DNA from 2 places in the Leucobacter insecticola genome. Region 2 is predicted to be linked to the other one. Evidence: predicted binding sites of a transcription regulator. Region 2 holds the regulator's gene; the other holds the start of a gene.
The links. The regulator HrcA, encoded in region 2, represses chaperone genes, less so after heat shock. The targets are predictions, from matches to a motif close to TTNGCACTCGNNNNNNNCGAGTGCNAA.

Region 1 (7,302 bases), 760 kb from region 2:
TCGGCACGTCGTCGTCGGCAGCGACGATTCCGGTGACGCTAGCGTCAACGAAGAAGAACGGGGTCAGTGACGCGGTTGCAGGGTTCGTGGTGCCGCTGTGCGCGACGATTCACCTGTCAGGCTCGATGGTCAAGATCACGGCGTTCTCGATCGCGGTACTTCTGCTCACAGGCGGCGACGTGTCCTTCGGTTCGTACTTCCCGTTCATCTTGATGCTTGGCATCATGATGATTGCCGCGCCGGGCGTGCCCGGTGGCGCGATTGCAGCCGCGGCCGGTCTTCTCGTGCAGATGCTCGGGTTTGGTGAGGCTGAGGTGGGCATCATGTTTGCTGCCTACATTGCCCTCGACAGTTTCGGCACCGCGACCAACGTGACTGGCGACGGTGCAATCGCGATGATCATGAATACGATCACTCGCGGACGCCTGGGTGACCAATCGCAAGACGAATCAGACGAGGTTGTTGAGCTCGCTGATGGCACGGTCGATCGTGGTCACTCGGCCGATACTGCTGCGCCGACGGCGTAGAGTCGACGCGGTGCTTGCTCAACCGCCAGTCTCTAGTCAGCCGGGAGCATGTCTCAGCACCGCTCCGCGAGTAGTGCCGTGTGGGCGTCTCCCACACGGGTGAGGAACAGCGTGGCGTGGTTCTCGCCCCGCAGCTTGAGTCGGGTGCGGAGCGCCGCCGGATCCACGTTGGCGCCGCGCTTCTTGATCTCCAGCGAGCCGATGCCGCGGTCAGAAAGGGCACGGCGCAGTTCCTTCTCCTTAGCTGGCAGCACCTCCAGGATCCGAAAGGCCTGTGCAAACGGGGTCCAGACGTGGCGATTCGAGGTCATGTAGGCGATGCCCTCGCTGAGCATCCCCGCATCGATTCGGCGCGCGAGTTCGCCGATGAGGCGCGCGCGGATCACCGCACCGTCAGGCTCGTAGAGGTACTCGCCCAGCGCTTGAACCTCGACGTCGGCTGTGTCGCCCGGCGCGGTGAGTTCAAAACTATCGCTTTCCCCACGCAACACCAACGCTGAGCGACGGATCCCCTCGCGAGCCGCAGCCCCAAACCACAGTCCCATTTCGACCACCTGGCCGTCGACCGACACCCACTGTGCCTCGGCGGAGTCTGGGATGAGTTCGCGGTCGAAGCCGGGGCCGAGCTTGATTCCGGTTGGCAGCAGCGAAGCAAAACCGAAGGCGAAGGTGAGAGAGGGGGAGTAGTCGTCGGGCGAAGTGACCCTCCGCGTGTCGCGGTGCCCGGCAGTGCGCCTGGCCGGATCGAGAAACACGCCGTCGGCATTGGCGGCCCCGAGTAACTCTGCGTCTCCCACGCGCACGGAGGGGGCGGGGAGTCCAGCCTGGCCCGACGCAACGCGCAAATTGTGTGCGGCAAAGCGCGCGGTGAGCGGATCGAGCTCGACGGGCAAGGGGGTGATCCCGGCCTCCAGCAGCGCGATCGATTCGGATCCTAGCCCGCAGCCGAGATCCGCGACCCGCGCACAACCGGCCGCGCGAAACCGCTCAGCGTGGTGCGCTGACACCCGAGCGCGGCTCGCCTGCTCGAGTCCGGCCTGCGTGAACAGGAGCTGCGAAGCCAGCGCGCCAAACTTCGCCGCGGCCTTATTTCGCAGTCCCACCTGGGTCAGGATCGCGGCGACCTCGTCTGGCGAAAGCTCTTGGCGGCGAAGCGCGGAGTTGAGCTCGGCCATTGAACGGCCCTCAATGCGCTGAGCGGAGGCCCACTCGAGTACAGTGAGCCCCCGCTCGGTGCTGAGCGCGTCCCAGCCGGGGAGGATCTGGGAGTTCGGCAATTCCCTAGTTGTAGTAGCCGTAGTCGCTGTAGCCGTTCATCAGACCGCCCAGGCTGCTGAACAACGTGACAACGAATCCGATCCACACGAAAAAGAAGACCGCGACGAAGACGAAGTAGGCGTAGCTGATGATGAGGCCCGTGAGCGCGATGCCGCGACCAGCGTCGCCCTTCTTCTTGATCTGGCTGAGGCCCATGTGACCGAACACGATGCCGGCGAGCGGTGCGATGAATGCGAGGATGATTGAGAGCAGCGCGAAGGTGTTGGTCTTGTCGAGCGTCGTCGCTGTTGAGGGCGCCGGATGGTTCGGCTGCGGGTACTGCGCTGCCTGTTGCGGATAGGCCTGTGGGGCCTGCTGGCCCGGGAAGCTCTGCTGGGGAGCGGCCTGCTGCGGAGCCGGCGTTTGTGGCGCAGGGTACTGCGGGGGAACGGGCTGCTGTGGGGGTTGGGCGTAGACATTTACTCTTCTTTCAGATATGCGATCCGGCGTAATCTCCATTCTATGGGTGGCAGGCCTCCCGCCAGGGAAATGCCCTGTGCAACCGGAGGAAGATTGTGGCGTTCGCTCTTGGCGATCCGATGCCTAGGAGTTGGCACTCCCCTTGCGAGAGTGCCAACTTGAGCCGTAGACTCTTGGGTAGCGCGTTCGCAGTGGGCGGGCGTGAGATCCACTTCGCAATTGGAAAGAGGTCAACTGTGTCGGTCGCTATTAAGCCGCTCGAAGATCGTATCGTTATCAAGCAGGTCGAGGCAGAGCAGACCACCGCATCCGGTCTGGTCATTCCCGAGAGCGCCAAGGAGAAGCCCCAGGAGGGCGAGGTCGTCGCTGTGGGACCCGGTCGCGTGTCTGACAACGGAACCCGCATTCCCCTCGACGTTGAGGTCGGTAACCTTGTGATCTACTCGAAGTTCGGCGGTACTGAGGTCAAGGTCGGTGGCGAAGATTACCTCGTGCTTTCGGCTCGCGACATTCTCGCAATCGTCGAGCGCTAAAGCCTCAGACAGCGTTCTGGTGGGGCCGTGGATCTTCGGATCTGCGGCCCCACGGCGTATCTACGGAGATCTCAGAGGCGTGACTAAACTAACTTGGTGAGAAAATTTCGCGCGGGACTAGGGTACGGGCTCTCCGCCTATCTCCTGTGGGGCGCATTCCCCGCCTATTTCGGCCTCATCTCTATGGTGAGCGCGCTCGAGGTGGTGCCCTGGCGGGTCACCGCGACCCTCGTATTCAGCGCGGTTCTTGTGACCATCACGGGTCGTTGGTCCCAGGTGGCCGCGATCCTGCGAAAGCCCCGACTCTTGGGCTGGTTCGCGCTGTCATCGCTGCTTCTGTACGCAAACTGGCAGATCTTCGTGATCGGGGTGATGACCGGGCACGTCATTGAGACCTCGCTCGGCTACTTCATTAACCCGCTTTTCACCATTCTCATTGGTGTGGTGGTGCGGAAAGAGAGCCTTTCACGGCTGCAGTGGATGGCTGTCGGCATTGCCGCCGTTGGAGTCTTGACGGTCGCGATTGCGTATGGTGCGTTCCCCTGGATTTCGATCGGCCTTGCGCTCACCTTTGGTGTCTACGGCGCCGTGCACAAGCACGTTGGAGAGACGATTGATGGGCTGACGGGGCTGACCGTTGAGACCTTGATCTCTGTGCCGGTCGGTATCGTCCAGATGATCATTATCGCGACCACGGCAGGGCTCACCGCCCACACCTTCGGGCCCGGGATCCTGCTTCTCGTCTTAGGAAGCGGTGTTGTCACGGCGATCCCGCTCATTCTTTTCGGTGAGTCGGCGCGGCGTCTGCCCCTGTCCTACATCGGCTTCATCCAGTTCTTGACACCGATTCTCGGGTTCCTGTACGGCTATTTTGTGCTGCACGAAGAAGTGTCACTCGGGCGCTGGATCGGCTTTATCACGGTGTGGATCGCGCTGGTGCTGCTGATCGTTGACATGATTCTTCAGCTGCGACGTTCGCCCGGAGCACAGCTTTCAACTGGGCCGATTCCCTTAGACTGATCTGCACGGGGAGCGCGATCCGCACCCTCCTTTATAGGCACACCCTCCCATCTTTAACCAAGCGAGGACTCATGGAACAGCGCGACCCATTCGGATTTACCGGACTCACCTACGACGATGTGCTGCTCTTGCCCGCACACACCGACGTCATTCCGAGTGAAGCCGACACGTCGACGCAGCTCACGCGCCGCATCCGCCTGAGCATCCCGCTCATCTCCGCCGCGATGGACACGGTGACTGAGACGCGAATGGCGGTCGCGATGGCGCGCAACGGCGGCCTCGGGATCCTGCACCGCAATCTTTCGATCCAGGATCAGGCGGAAATGGTCGACCGGGTGAAGCGTTCAGAAGCCGGCATGATTACGAATCCCGTAACCACCACCATTGATGCGACTGTGGCCGAGGTCGATGCGCTCTGCGGTGAATACCGCGTCTCCGGGCTGCCCGTGGTCGACTCGGCCGGTGTGCTCCTCGGGATCATCACGAACCGCGACATGCGCTTCATCGATCCGAAGGATCGCGCGCAGGTGCGGGTGGCAGATGCCATGACCAAGATGCCGCTGATTACCGCACGGACCGGCATCTCACGCGATGACGCCTGGCAGATCTTCGCCACGCACAAGATCGAAAAGCTCCCGCTCGTCGACGGTGAGGGGCGCCTGACCGGGCTCATCACAGTCAAGGACTTCGACAAAGAAGAACAGTACCCGGATTCCACGAAGGACGACTCCGGCCGGCTCCGCGTTGGTGCTGCCGTTGGTTTCTTCGGCGACGCTTGGAAGCGCGCGAGCTCGCTGCTTGAGGCCGGTGTTGACGTGTTGGTGGTTGACACCGCGAACGGTGACAGCAAGGGTGTGCTCGACATCATCGCGAAGATTAAGGGTGACCCCGCGTTCGCGGCCGTCGACGTGATCGGCGGGAACGTCGCCACCTACGCTGGCGCCAAAGCCATTGTTGATGCCGGTGCGGACGCAATCAAGGTCGGTGTTGGTCCAGGATCCATCTGCACCACTCGGGTGATCGCTGGCGTTGGAGTTCCGCAGGTGACCGCCGTCTACGAGGCGGCGCGTGCTGCGACACCGGCCGGGGTGCCGGTGATCGCAGATGGCGGCTTGCAGCACTCGGGCGATATTGCGAAGGCGCTCGTCGCGGGTGCTTCTTCGGTGATGATGGGCTCACTGCTCGCAGGCACCGATGAGAGCCCCGGGGACCTCGTGTTCGTGGGCGGGAAGCAGTTCAAGAATTACCGCGGCATGGGTTCGCTTGGTGCCTTGCAGACGCGGGGGAGCGCACCTCGTATTCGAAGGATCGCTACTTCCAGGCCGATGTGCCGAGCGACGAGAAGCTGATCCCCGAGGGCATCGAAGGTCAGGTGCCGTATCGCGGCCCGCTTGGGGCAGTTGCGCACCAGATGATCGGCGGGCTGCGGCAGTCGATGTTCTACGTCGGTGCGCGCACGGTGACTGAGCTGAAGGAACGCGGGCAGTTCGTGCGCATCACCTCGGCCGGACTCAAAGAGTCACACCCGCACGACGTGCAGATGGTCGTGGAAGCCCCGAACTACAGGCGGTAGGGCCGAAGATTGGCTACTCAGACAGTGTCATACCGAATAGATAGACTGGGCTAGTGAGCAACCAGATCGAAATTGGCCGCGGCAAGCGTGCGAGACGCGTATACACCTTCGACGAAATCGGGATTGTGCCGACGCGGCGCACACGCGATCCCGAGCTTGTCTCGACCGCCTGGTCGATTGACGCGTTCCAATTTGAGATCCCCGTGCTCGGAGCACCTATGGACTCGGTGATGTCGCCCGCGAAGGCGATCGAGCTTGGGCGGCTTGGGGGCCTCGGGGTTATGAATCTCGAGGGACTGTGGACGCGCCACACGGATCCCGAACCCCTGCTCGCCGAGCTCTCGACGATCACTGACGAGGTCGCAGCCGTGAAACGGATGCGCGAACTGTATGCGGCTCCGATCCAGCCCGAACTGATTCGTGCGCGCCTCGGTGAGATCCGCGACGCCGGAGTGACCGTTGCCGGCGCCCTGTCACCGCACCGCACCGCGGAGTTCACCGAGACGGTGGTGAACGCCGGTGTCGATCTATTCGTGATCCGCGGCAACACGGTGTCGGCGGAGCACGTCGCGAAAGAGGGACGCGAGCCCCTCAACCTGAAGCAGTTCATCTACGAGCTGGATGTACCCGTGATCGTCGGGGGAGCAGCGACATATCAGTCGGCGCTCCACCTCATGCGCACGGGGGCCGCGGGCGTGCTTGTCGGCTTCGGTGGCGGTGCTTCCTCAACGACCCGCGCGACGCTTGGCATCAGGGCACCAATGGCGAGCGCGATCGCCGATGTGGCGGGCGCACGTTCCGACTACCTTGACGAGTCGGGCGGACGTTACGTGCATGTGATCGCAGACGGCGGCCTCGGCACCTCTGGTGACCTCATCAAGGCGATGGCGTGCGGCGCCGATGCGGTCATGCTCGGCACGGCCCTCGCCCGGGCCTCAGACGCGCCCGGCAAGGGCTGGCACTGGGGTCAGGAAGCGCACCACGAGGATCTGCCGCGCGGGCGCCGGATCGCGGTCGATGCGGTGGCTCCTCTCTCTGAGATCGTGAATGGCCCGGCGCACGTCGCTGACGGCAGTGCCAACCTGATGGGTGCGCTGAAGCGCGCCATGGCGACGACCGGCTATTCGGAGCTCAAGAGTTTCCAGCGCATCGATATCGTTCACGCCGAACGCTAGTCGCGCCTGTGGAACAGTCGCGAAAGCCCGAGTATTTGGGTGACCCCACGCTTGGCCAGGTCATGCGGCGGCCACGCTGGGTTCTCGCGTTCCTGCTTGCCATGCTCGTCGCGGCGGCATTCGCCTGGCTGGGGCAGTGGCAGATGAGTAACGCGATTCGCTCCAGCTCGGATCCGGTGGTGGATACCGAAGCGATACAGCCGCTGTCAGAGGTGGCCGACACCGGGATTGGTGTGACGGAAGCCGGTGCTGGCGTCGTGGTGAGGGTCCGCGGGTCCTTCGTGCCGGGAGACTCGCGGCTGCTCTCCCCGAGGCAAAACGGCGGAGAGACCGGCACCTGGGTCGTCGGGCGCTTCGTGACGGAGGCTCCGGAGGGTGAACCCGGATCCAACCTCGCCGTGGCGATTGCGTGGGCGCCGGATGCGGCGGCGGCGCAGCGCGCGCTCGAAGAGTTCGACCGCGATCCTGAATTTGTATCCTCGCGCCTGCTTGAGGGCCGGTATATGCCGGCCGAGGCGGCGCAGGTTCCGCGCGAGGACGAGGACCCGCAGACGCTGAAGAGCATGCTGCCCGCGCACCTTGCAAACCTGTGGACGGACGTTGACTCTCCGGTCTATGCGGGATACCTGGTGATGCACTCACAAGCGGGGGGAACGGAACTGCTCTTGGGGCTCGATCCGATCGACTCGGTGGCGCCCACACCCCCGGAGAAGGTGAGCTGGCTAAACGTCTTCTAC
Region 2 (7,302 bases):
GTCGTCGGAGCTGAGCTCAGCGAAGTGGATGTCTTCGACCCCTCGCAGGATCCGGCCCACCACCCGCAGCCCGCTGACCGCCAGCGGCAAATCGACCTGGGTAATATCCCCCGTCACGACCATCTTGGAACCGTAACCGAGCCGCGTGAGAAACATCTTCATTTGTTCGGGGGTGGTGTTTTGCGCCTCGTCGAGGATCACGAAGGCCTCGTTGAGGGTTCGGCCCCGCATGTATGCGAGGGGCGCGACCTCGATGGTGCCGCTCGCGAGAAGTTTTGGCACGACCTCGGGGTCCATCATGGCGCCGACGGCGTCGAAGAGTGGACGCAGGTACGGGTCGATCTTGTCTTCGAGCGAGCCCGGCAGATACCCGAGGCGTTCACCAGCCTCGACCGCGGGGCGTGTCAACACGATCTTCGATACTTCACGTCGCTGCAGGGCCTGCACAGCCTTCGCCATCGCCAAATAGGTCTTCCCGGTGCCCGCGGGACCAATGCCGAAAACGATCGTGTTGTTGTCAATCGCGTCAACATAGGCACGCTGCCCGCTCGTCTGCGCGCGCACCGCGTTACCGCGTACGGTCAGGATCGGAGTGCTCAGCCTCTGAGCGGCGGTCGGCCCGTCGCCGGCGCGCACCATGCGTGTCACCTCGCGAACGTCAAGCTTCGAAACAGGCCCGCTTCGCCGCGCCAGCTCGAGTACCTCAAGCACGACCTCCTCGGCGGCGCGCGTCTGAGTAGCGGGTCCCCTGAGTGTGAGGACTTCATCGCGAGCGTGAAACGTCACATCCGGATGCTGCGATTCGAGGTCCGAGATCAGCTGATCCCGGTGGCCGAGAAACGAAGCAAGATCGACGCCGCTCAGCAGTATTCTGCGTTGCAGCTCGGTCTCCGCGCTTTCATTGGAGCGCGGGGTGCGTTCAGGATCCAACGAGGGACTGCTCTTTGAGGTCGCCTGCGAGCACGTGGGCGTGGACGTGAAACACGGTCTGCCCAACATTTGCGCCGCTGTTAAAAATCAGGCGGAATTCGCCCTCTGCCAGTTCATCTGCGAGTTGCTGAGCAACCGCCACCATTTCGGCGAGAGTTTCGGGTTCAGCCGCGGCGAGTTCGACGACGTTGCGGTACTGCGTCGCCTTCGGGATCACGAGCACGTGCACGGGGGCCTGCGGGTTGATGTCAGGAAACGCCATCACCCGCTCGGTCTCTGCCAAGATCTTCACCGGGATCTCCCCCGACACGATCTTGCTGAATATCGTCTCTTCTGCCATGCGATTAGTCTAGCGGTGACCAAGGACAGTCTGCCGGGCTACTACCAGCGGCCGAGGGCGACGTTGAGAACGGTAAGGGCAGCAGGGCCTGCAGAGGAGGTGCGGAGCACGGTGGTGCCGAGCATCAGCACGTTTGCTCCTGCGGCTTCCAGAGCATCAAGCTCGGCGTCGGAGAGCCCGCCTTCAGGACCAACAAGCAGGTAGACCTCACGTGCGTCAGAAGGAAGCGATGTTCGCGCCCAAGCGCTCAACGCCATCACGCCCCGAGGATGCAACACTAAGACCTCAGCACCATCAGACGCAGCCAGCTCGCACAGGCCGGCGAGGGTGATCGGTTCCTCCACCTCGGGGATTCTCGCGCGTAGCGACTGCTTTGAAGCCTCGCGTGCGATCCTCGCCCACTTTGACACGCCCTTTGCAGCCTTGTCCGTGTCACTCCAGCGCGACACCGATCGCTCAGCCTGCCACGGCACGATGCCATCAACGCCAAACTCCGTCGCCTGCTCGACCGCGCGCTCGTCTCGGTCACCCTTCGCGAGCGCCTGTACGAGCACCACACGGGGTGTGGGCGCTGGGCGCAGGGACACCTGGGCGAGCCGCACTACAAAGGAGTCTTTGGCGACGCTCTCAACACTGCCCTCACCAATCGTTCCGGCACCGTCCCCAACCAGGATCTGCTCGCCTGCACGCAAGCGACTTACTCTCACCGCGTGGCGACCCTCATCCCCCGAAATGGTGACCTGAGCGCCAGCCCGCCACTGTGAAGCATCAGCCGCATTAGCCGCATCAGCGAAGTAGAGATTCGCCACGTCGATCCCGCCCGCTATCCCTGACGGAAGAAGCGGTCGCGGATCTTGCCAAAGAAACTCTGTTGAAACTCGCCCAGGTGAGGGGGCTGATCCTTACGGAGGGCAGCGAACTGGCGCAGAAGATCCTTCTCCCGGTTCGACAGCTTCTCGGGAGTCGCGACCTGCACGGCGATCTTCAGATCCCCGCGCGTCGTGGTGCGCAAGGCCTGGATCCCGCGCCCGCGGATCGTGATGACGTCGCCCGACTGTGTACCCTCTGGAATCTCGACGTTCACATCGCCGTCGAGCGCCCCGACCGTCGCTTCAGTGCCGAGAATCGCGTCGGTCATCGCAAGCTGCATCGTACAGAGCAGATCGTTGCCGTCGCGGCTGAAGATGTCGTGGTGCGTGACCCGGAACTCGATGAAGAGGTCGCCGTTCGGCCCCCGCCTGGCCCGACCTCACCGCCGCCGCGCATCTGCATGCGGGTTCCGGTGTCAATCCCCGAGGGGATATCGACCGGGATCGTGCGCTTCTCGCGCACCCGCCCCTTGCCTGCACACTCGACGCAGGGGTGTTCGATAACGGTGCCGTAGCCGTGGCAGCTGCCGCAGGGATGCATGGTGACAACGTTGCCAAACAGCGAGCGCACCTGGCGCTGCACCTGGCCCTGGCCGTGGCAGACGTCGCAAGTGACGGGCTGGGTGCCGGGCTGGCAGCAGCTGCCCTGGCAGGCGCCGCAGAGCACCGCGGTGTTCACGGTGACGTCGCGCTGCACCCCAAAAATGACCTCTTCGAGGGAAACATCCACGCGGATCATCGCGTCTTCGCCGCGCTCGGAGCGTGACCTGGGGCCGCGTTGGCCGCCCCCAAAACCGCCACCGCCAAAGAACGTCTCGAAAATGTCACCAAAGCCGCCCATATCGGACTGGCCGCCGCCCATGTCGTAGCGCTGCCGCTGTTCGGGATCACTCAATACGTCGTAGGCATGGGTCACACCTTTGAAACGCTCCGAGGCTTCTTCACTCGGATTCACATCGGGGTGCAGTTCGCGCGCAAGCCGGCGATAGGCCTTTTTGATCTCTTCGGGTGTCGCCTCACGGGTCACGCCGAGGGTCTCGTAGTGGTCGGCCACGGATTGTGCTCCTCACAGGGGTAGTGGGTGGTTCTGAAGTGTCAACGTGTGCGAGTCGAGCTTTGCCGGCTCACTGATCCTCGCCAAGAAGCCGATTGAGGTATCTCGCAACCGCGCGCACGGATGCGATGTTACTCGCGTAGTCCATGCGAACCGGGCCGAGCACGCCAAGGCGAGACACCGAGGTGCCCTCAGCCTCGTAGCTGGACGCGATCACAGAGGCTTCGGAAAGCCCGTATGCCTCGTTTTCGCGGCCGATTGACGCGGCGACATCACGCTCATCCTGCACCAGCTCGTCGAAAAGGCGCAGCAGGGTAACCTGCTCCTCAATCGCTTCGAGGACGAGCGGCAGGCTGCCCTCGAAGCCGGGCCGGGAGAGGTTCGCGGCACCGGCGATCGCGATCCGGTCGCTGCGATTGGCCTGCAACTGGGTCGACACCGCCTCGAGTACGCAGCTTACGAGTTCCCCTTCGCCGGGCGGCGCCCAATCGGAGACGGAAGTCTCAAGCTTGACCACTTCTGCCGCGGCTGCGTCGACATCGCGACCGACCACGGCGGCTGCGATCCGCTCGCGAAGCCCCTGCACCCAAGCTTCAGACACGCGGGCGGCGGGGAGTCGCGCCATCTGCTGCTCAACCACCCCGCTGCCGAGAATCAGCACGCACAGGATCCGGTCCTCGGCCACCGCGACCAGATCAAGGTGTCGCACAACGGTTCTTCGCAGGGAGGGATACTGGGCGACAGCGACCTGATTGGTGAGCTGGGACAGCAGACGAACGGTGCGGCTCATTGCGTCGTCGAGGTCAACAGATTCGCCGAGAAAACGCTCGATCGCGGATCGCTGTGCCGCCGAGAGCGGCCTGATCTTCGCGAGCGTGTCAACGTAGAGCCGGTAGCCCTTGTCCGTCGGCACTCGCCCCGAGGAGGTGTGCGGCTGAGCGATCAGCTCGTCTTCTTCGAGGGAGGCCATGTCGTTGCGGATCGTCGCAGCGGAGACGCCAAAACTGTGGCGATCGACGATGCCCTTGGACCCGACGGGTTCGTTCAGAGAAACGTAGTCGCTGACGATGGCGTGCAACACAGCAAGACTTCGCTCAGAAACCACAGCTACCCCTCCGTCCTCATTCCCAAACAAACGCGAGTGCGTTGGCACTCGGCACTACTGAGTGCCAAGTCTAGCGCAGGCTTCCTGGCGGTCCGCTTCAACTCAGCAGACGGTGCACAACCGTGTCGGCGAGCAAGCGGCCTCGAAGCGTCGGCACGATACGTCCCTTGATCGCGGCGCGACCGTCAATGAGCTCGTCGGCAACGAGATCCGGGATCGCCCGCCGCTCTTCGGCCGTGAGCACCTCGGTCGGCAGCCCGGAGAAGATCCGCGTCTCGAGCAGCACGCGTTCGTCACGGATCGCCTGCGGACTCAGGATCTCGCGCGCCTGCGCGGGCGAGACGCCCCGGGCGATCCGCTCGGCGTAGGGACCCGGGTGCTTCACGTTCCACCAGCGCACCCCACCAATATGGCTATGGGCGCCCGGGCCTGCTGCCCACCAGTCCTCGCCGGTCCAGTAGGCGAGATTGTGGCGCGAACGAGTCTCGGGCGAACGCGACCAGTTACTGATTTCGTACCAGCTGAAGCCCGCCTCCACGAAGCGGGCATCGGCGAACTCGTACATCTCGGCGTGGAGATCCTCGTCGGGGCGGGCACGGTGCCGCGGCGGATCTGCGCCGCAAGTTTGGTGCCCTGTTCGACAATCAGCGCGTACGCAGAAATGTGATCGGGATCGGTGGCGAGCGCCGCCTCGACCGAGCGTTCCCAGTCGGCGAGGCTCTCCCCCGGCGTGCCATAGATCAGATCCACACTCACCTGCAGGCCCGCGTTCTTCGCCCAGCGCGTCACCAGCGGGACCCGCTCGGGCGAGTGGGTCCGATCCAGAGTCTTCAAGACGTGCGGCACCGCAGACTGCATACCGAAACTCACCCTGGTGAAGCCCGCCTCCGCGAGCGTGTGCAGGTAGGCTTCGTCGACGGAATCAGGGTTCGCCTCGGTCGTTACTTCAGCGCCTTCCGCGAGCGGCCACTCGCGCGTGATGCTGCCGAGCATTGCCACCAGATCGCTGGCCGGCAGCAGCGTGGGGGTGCCGCCACCAAAGAAGACGGTCGACACCGGGCGCTCGGCAACACCGGCGCGCCGAAGTGTCTGGCCCGCGAAGTGGAGCTCCTGGCACACCTGGCCTGCGTAGTCGTGCTGGCTTGTGCCGCCCAACTCGCTGGCGGTGTAGGTGTTGAAGTCGCAGTAGCCGCAGCGCACCCGACAGTATGGGACGTGAACGTAGACACCGAAGCGGCGATCCTGTGATCCTGCGGCCACGCTCTCGGGGAGCGAGCCGTCAGCGGGAGCTGCCTCACCGTCTGGAAGGCTACTCGCCACCAGAACCGGTGCTTTCGCTGGCGTTCGACTCGCGAGCGTCTGTTACCACCGCACCGCCGGGAGCAAGTGCGCGGATCTGCGCTCTGACCGACTCAATCGCGTCTTTGGTGGTTGCGCGGGCTTTCAACCCGAGGAGTCCATTCTTCGGCGCGGTGAGGAAGCCGCGCGCAACAGCCCATACGGTGCCGTCATCGCGAAATTCGACGGTGAACCGCTGCTCGCCAACCACGCCGGCATCGTCCTGGGTGCCCCAAGCAAAGCCGACAACACGCTCTTGATTGATCGTGTACACGACCAGGATCCGGCGCTCAGTTCCGTCAGCACTGCGCAGCGTCGCCGAGGATCCCGCGACCAGATACGGCTCGCCGTCGGGGCCAAACTGTTCCTCGCGCTCGCCCACCGAGAGTGGCCGGCCCTGGTCATCAAACTCAGGGCCGAGGTAGGTGTCATTCGGGCCCCGCTCGATGTCAACGACCGCGAGCCCGGCACCGCGCTGCGCACCCCAGGTCATCAGCAGGCTTGAGGCCGCGATGAAACGGTCTTGGCCGCTGCCGAGCTGCAGGGTCTCCTCGTAGGGAGTGCTGCCTTCAGGGGGAAAGCGCAACAGATCTGCAAACTTCGATGCGCCCACCGCGGCATAGCTGGCGGGCATTTCCTGGTGGCTTGTTCGTCGACTACCGCCCTGTTCACTCACTTCTTAGCCGCGTCTTTACCCTCGACATCCCCCGAGAGGGCGGCGATAAAGGCTTCCTGTGGCACCTCGACTCGGCCAACCATTTTCATACGCTTCTTGCCTTCCTTCTGCTTTTCGAGCAGCTTGCGCTTTCGGCTAATGTCGCCGCCATAGCACTTCGCTAGCACGTCTTTGCGGATCGCGCGGATGTTCTCGCGCGCGATGATCCGCGATCCAATTGCCGCCTGGATAGGCACTTCGAACTGCTGCCGCGGAATCAACTTGCGCAACCGCTCGGTCATCATGGTTCCGTAGCCGTAGGCATTGTCGCGGTGCACGATCGCGCTGAAGGCGTCAACCTGCTCGCCCTGCAACAGAATGTCTACCTTCACCAAATCCGCTTCTTGCTCTCCCATCGGCTCGTAGTCAAGGCTCGCGTAGCCCTGGGTGCGACTCTTCAGATGGTCAAAGAAGTCAAAAACGATCTCACCGAGCGGCATGCTGTAGCGCAGCTCGACCCGCTCGCCAAGGTACTCCATGCCCATCAGACTGCCACGGCGGGACTGACACAGTTCCATAATGGTGCCCACGTAGTCCTTGGGGGCGAGGATCGCAACGCGCACAATGGGTTCGCGTACGCTCGCGATCTTGCCCGACGGATACTCCGAAGGATTCGTGACGGTAATCTCTTTTTTGTCTTCAGTCGTCACCTGATACACCACACTGGGTGCGGTTGCGATCAGATCCAGATCGAATTCTCGCCGCAACCGCTCCGAAATGATCTCAAGGTGCAACAGGCCTAAGAAGCCACAGCGGAAGCCAAAGCCGAGCGCAACAGAAGTCTCTGGCTCATACTGCAGGGCGGCATCAGAGAGCTTGAGTTTGTCAAGAGCCTCGCGAAGAACCGGATAATCTGAGCCGTCGATCGGGTACAGGCCTGAGAAGACCATCGGCTTAGGATCGGTATAGCCAGGCAGCGCTTCGCTCGCAGGCTTCAGCTTTGTCGTGACG

Region 1: groES (co-chaperone GroES) is a predicted target of HrcA. The motif match lies at 2,395-2,421, and genes of this name have one in related genera.

What each region holds. Positions count from the first base shown of each region.
Region 1 is NZ_CP049934.1:1,365,113-1,372,414, forward strand. Features, by position in the region: gene G7067_RS06245 (dicarboxylate/amino acid:cation symporter) at 1-527, shown strand, start outside; gene G7067_RS06250 (THUMP-like domain-containing protein) at 581-1,804, opposite strand; gene G7067_RS06255 (DUF4190 domain-containing protein) at 1,809-2,303, opposite strand; gene groES (co-chaperone GroES) at 2,501-2,797, shown strand; gene rarD (EamA family transporter RarD) at 2,894-3,817, shown strand; partial or broken gene guaB (IMP dehydrogenase) at 3,889-5,390, shown strand; gene G7067_RS06275 (GuaB3 family IMP dehydrogenase-related protein) at 5,444-6,565, shown strand; gene G7067_RS06280 (SURF1 family cytochrome oxidase biogenesis protein) at 6,574-7,302, shown strand, end outside.
Region 2 is NZ_CP049934.1:2,129,772-2,137,073, forward strand. Features, by position in the region: gene G7067_RS09830 (PhoH family protein) at 1-930, opposite strand, end outside; gene G7067_RS09835 (HIT domain-containing protein) at 920-1,270, opposite strand; gene G7067_RS09840 (16S rRNA (uracil(1498)-N(3))-methyltransferase) at 1,312-2,079, opposite strand; partial or broken gene dnaJ (molecular chaperone DnaJ) at 2,094-3,193, opposite strand; gene hrcA (heat-inducible transcriptional repressor HrcA) at 3,264-4,298, opposite strand; partial or broken gene hemW (radical SAM family heme chaperone HemW) at 4,396-5,618, opposite strand; gene G7067_RS09860 (DUF1990 family protein) at 5,608-6,270, opposite strand; gene lepA (translation elongation factor 4) at 6,309-7,302, opposite strand, start outside.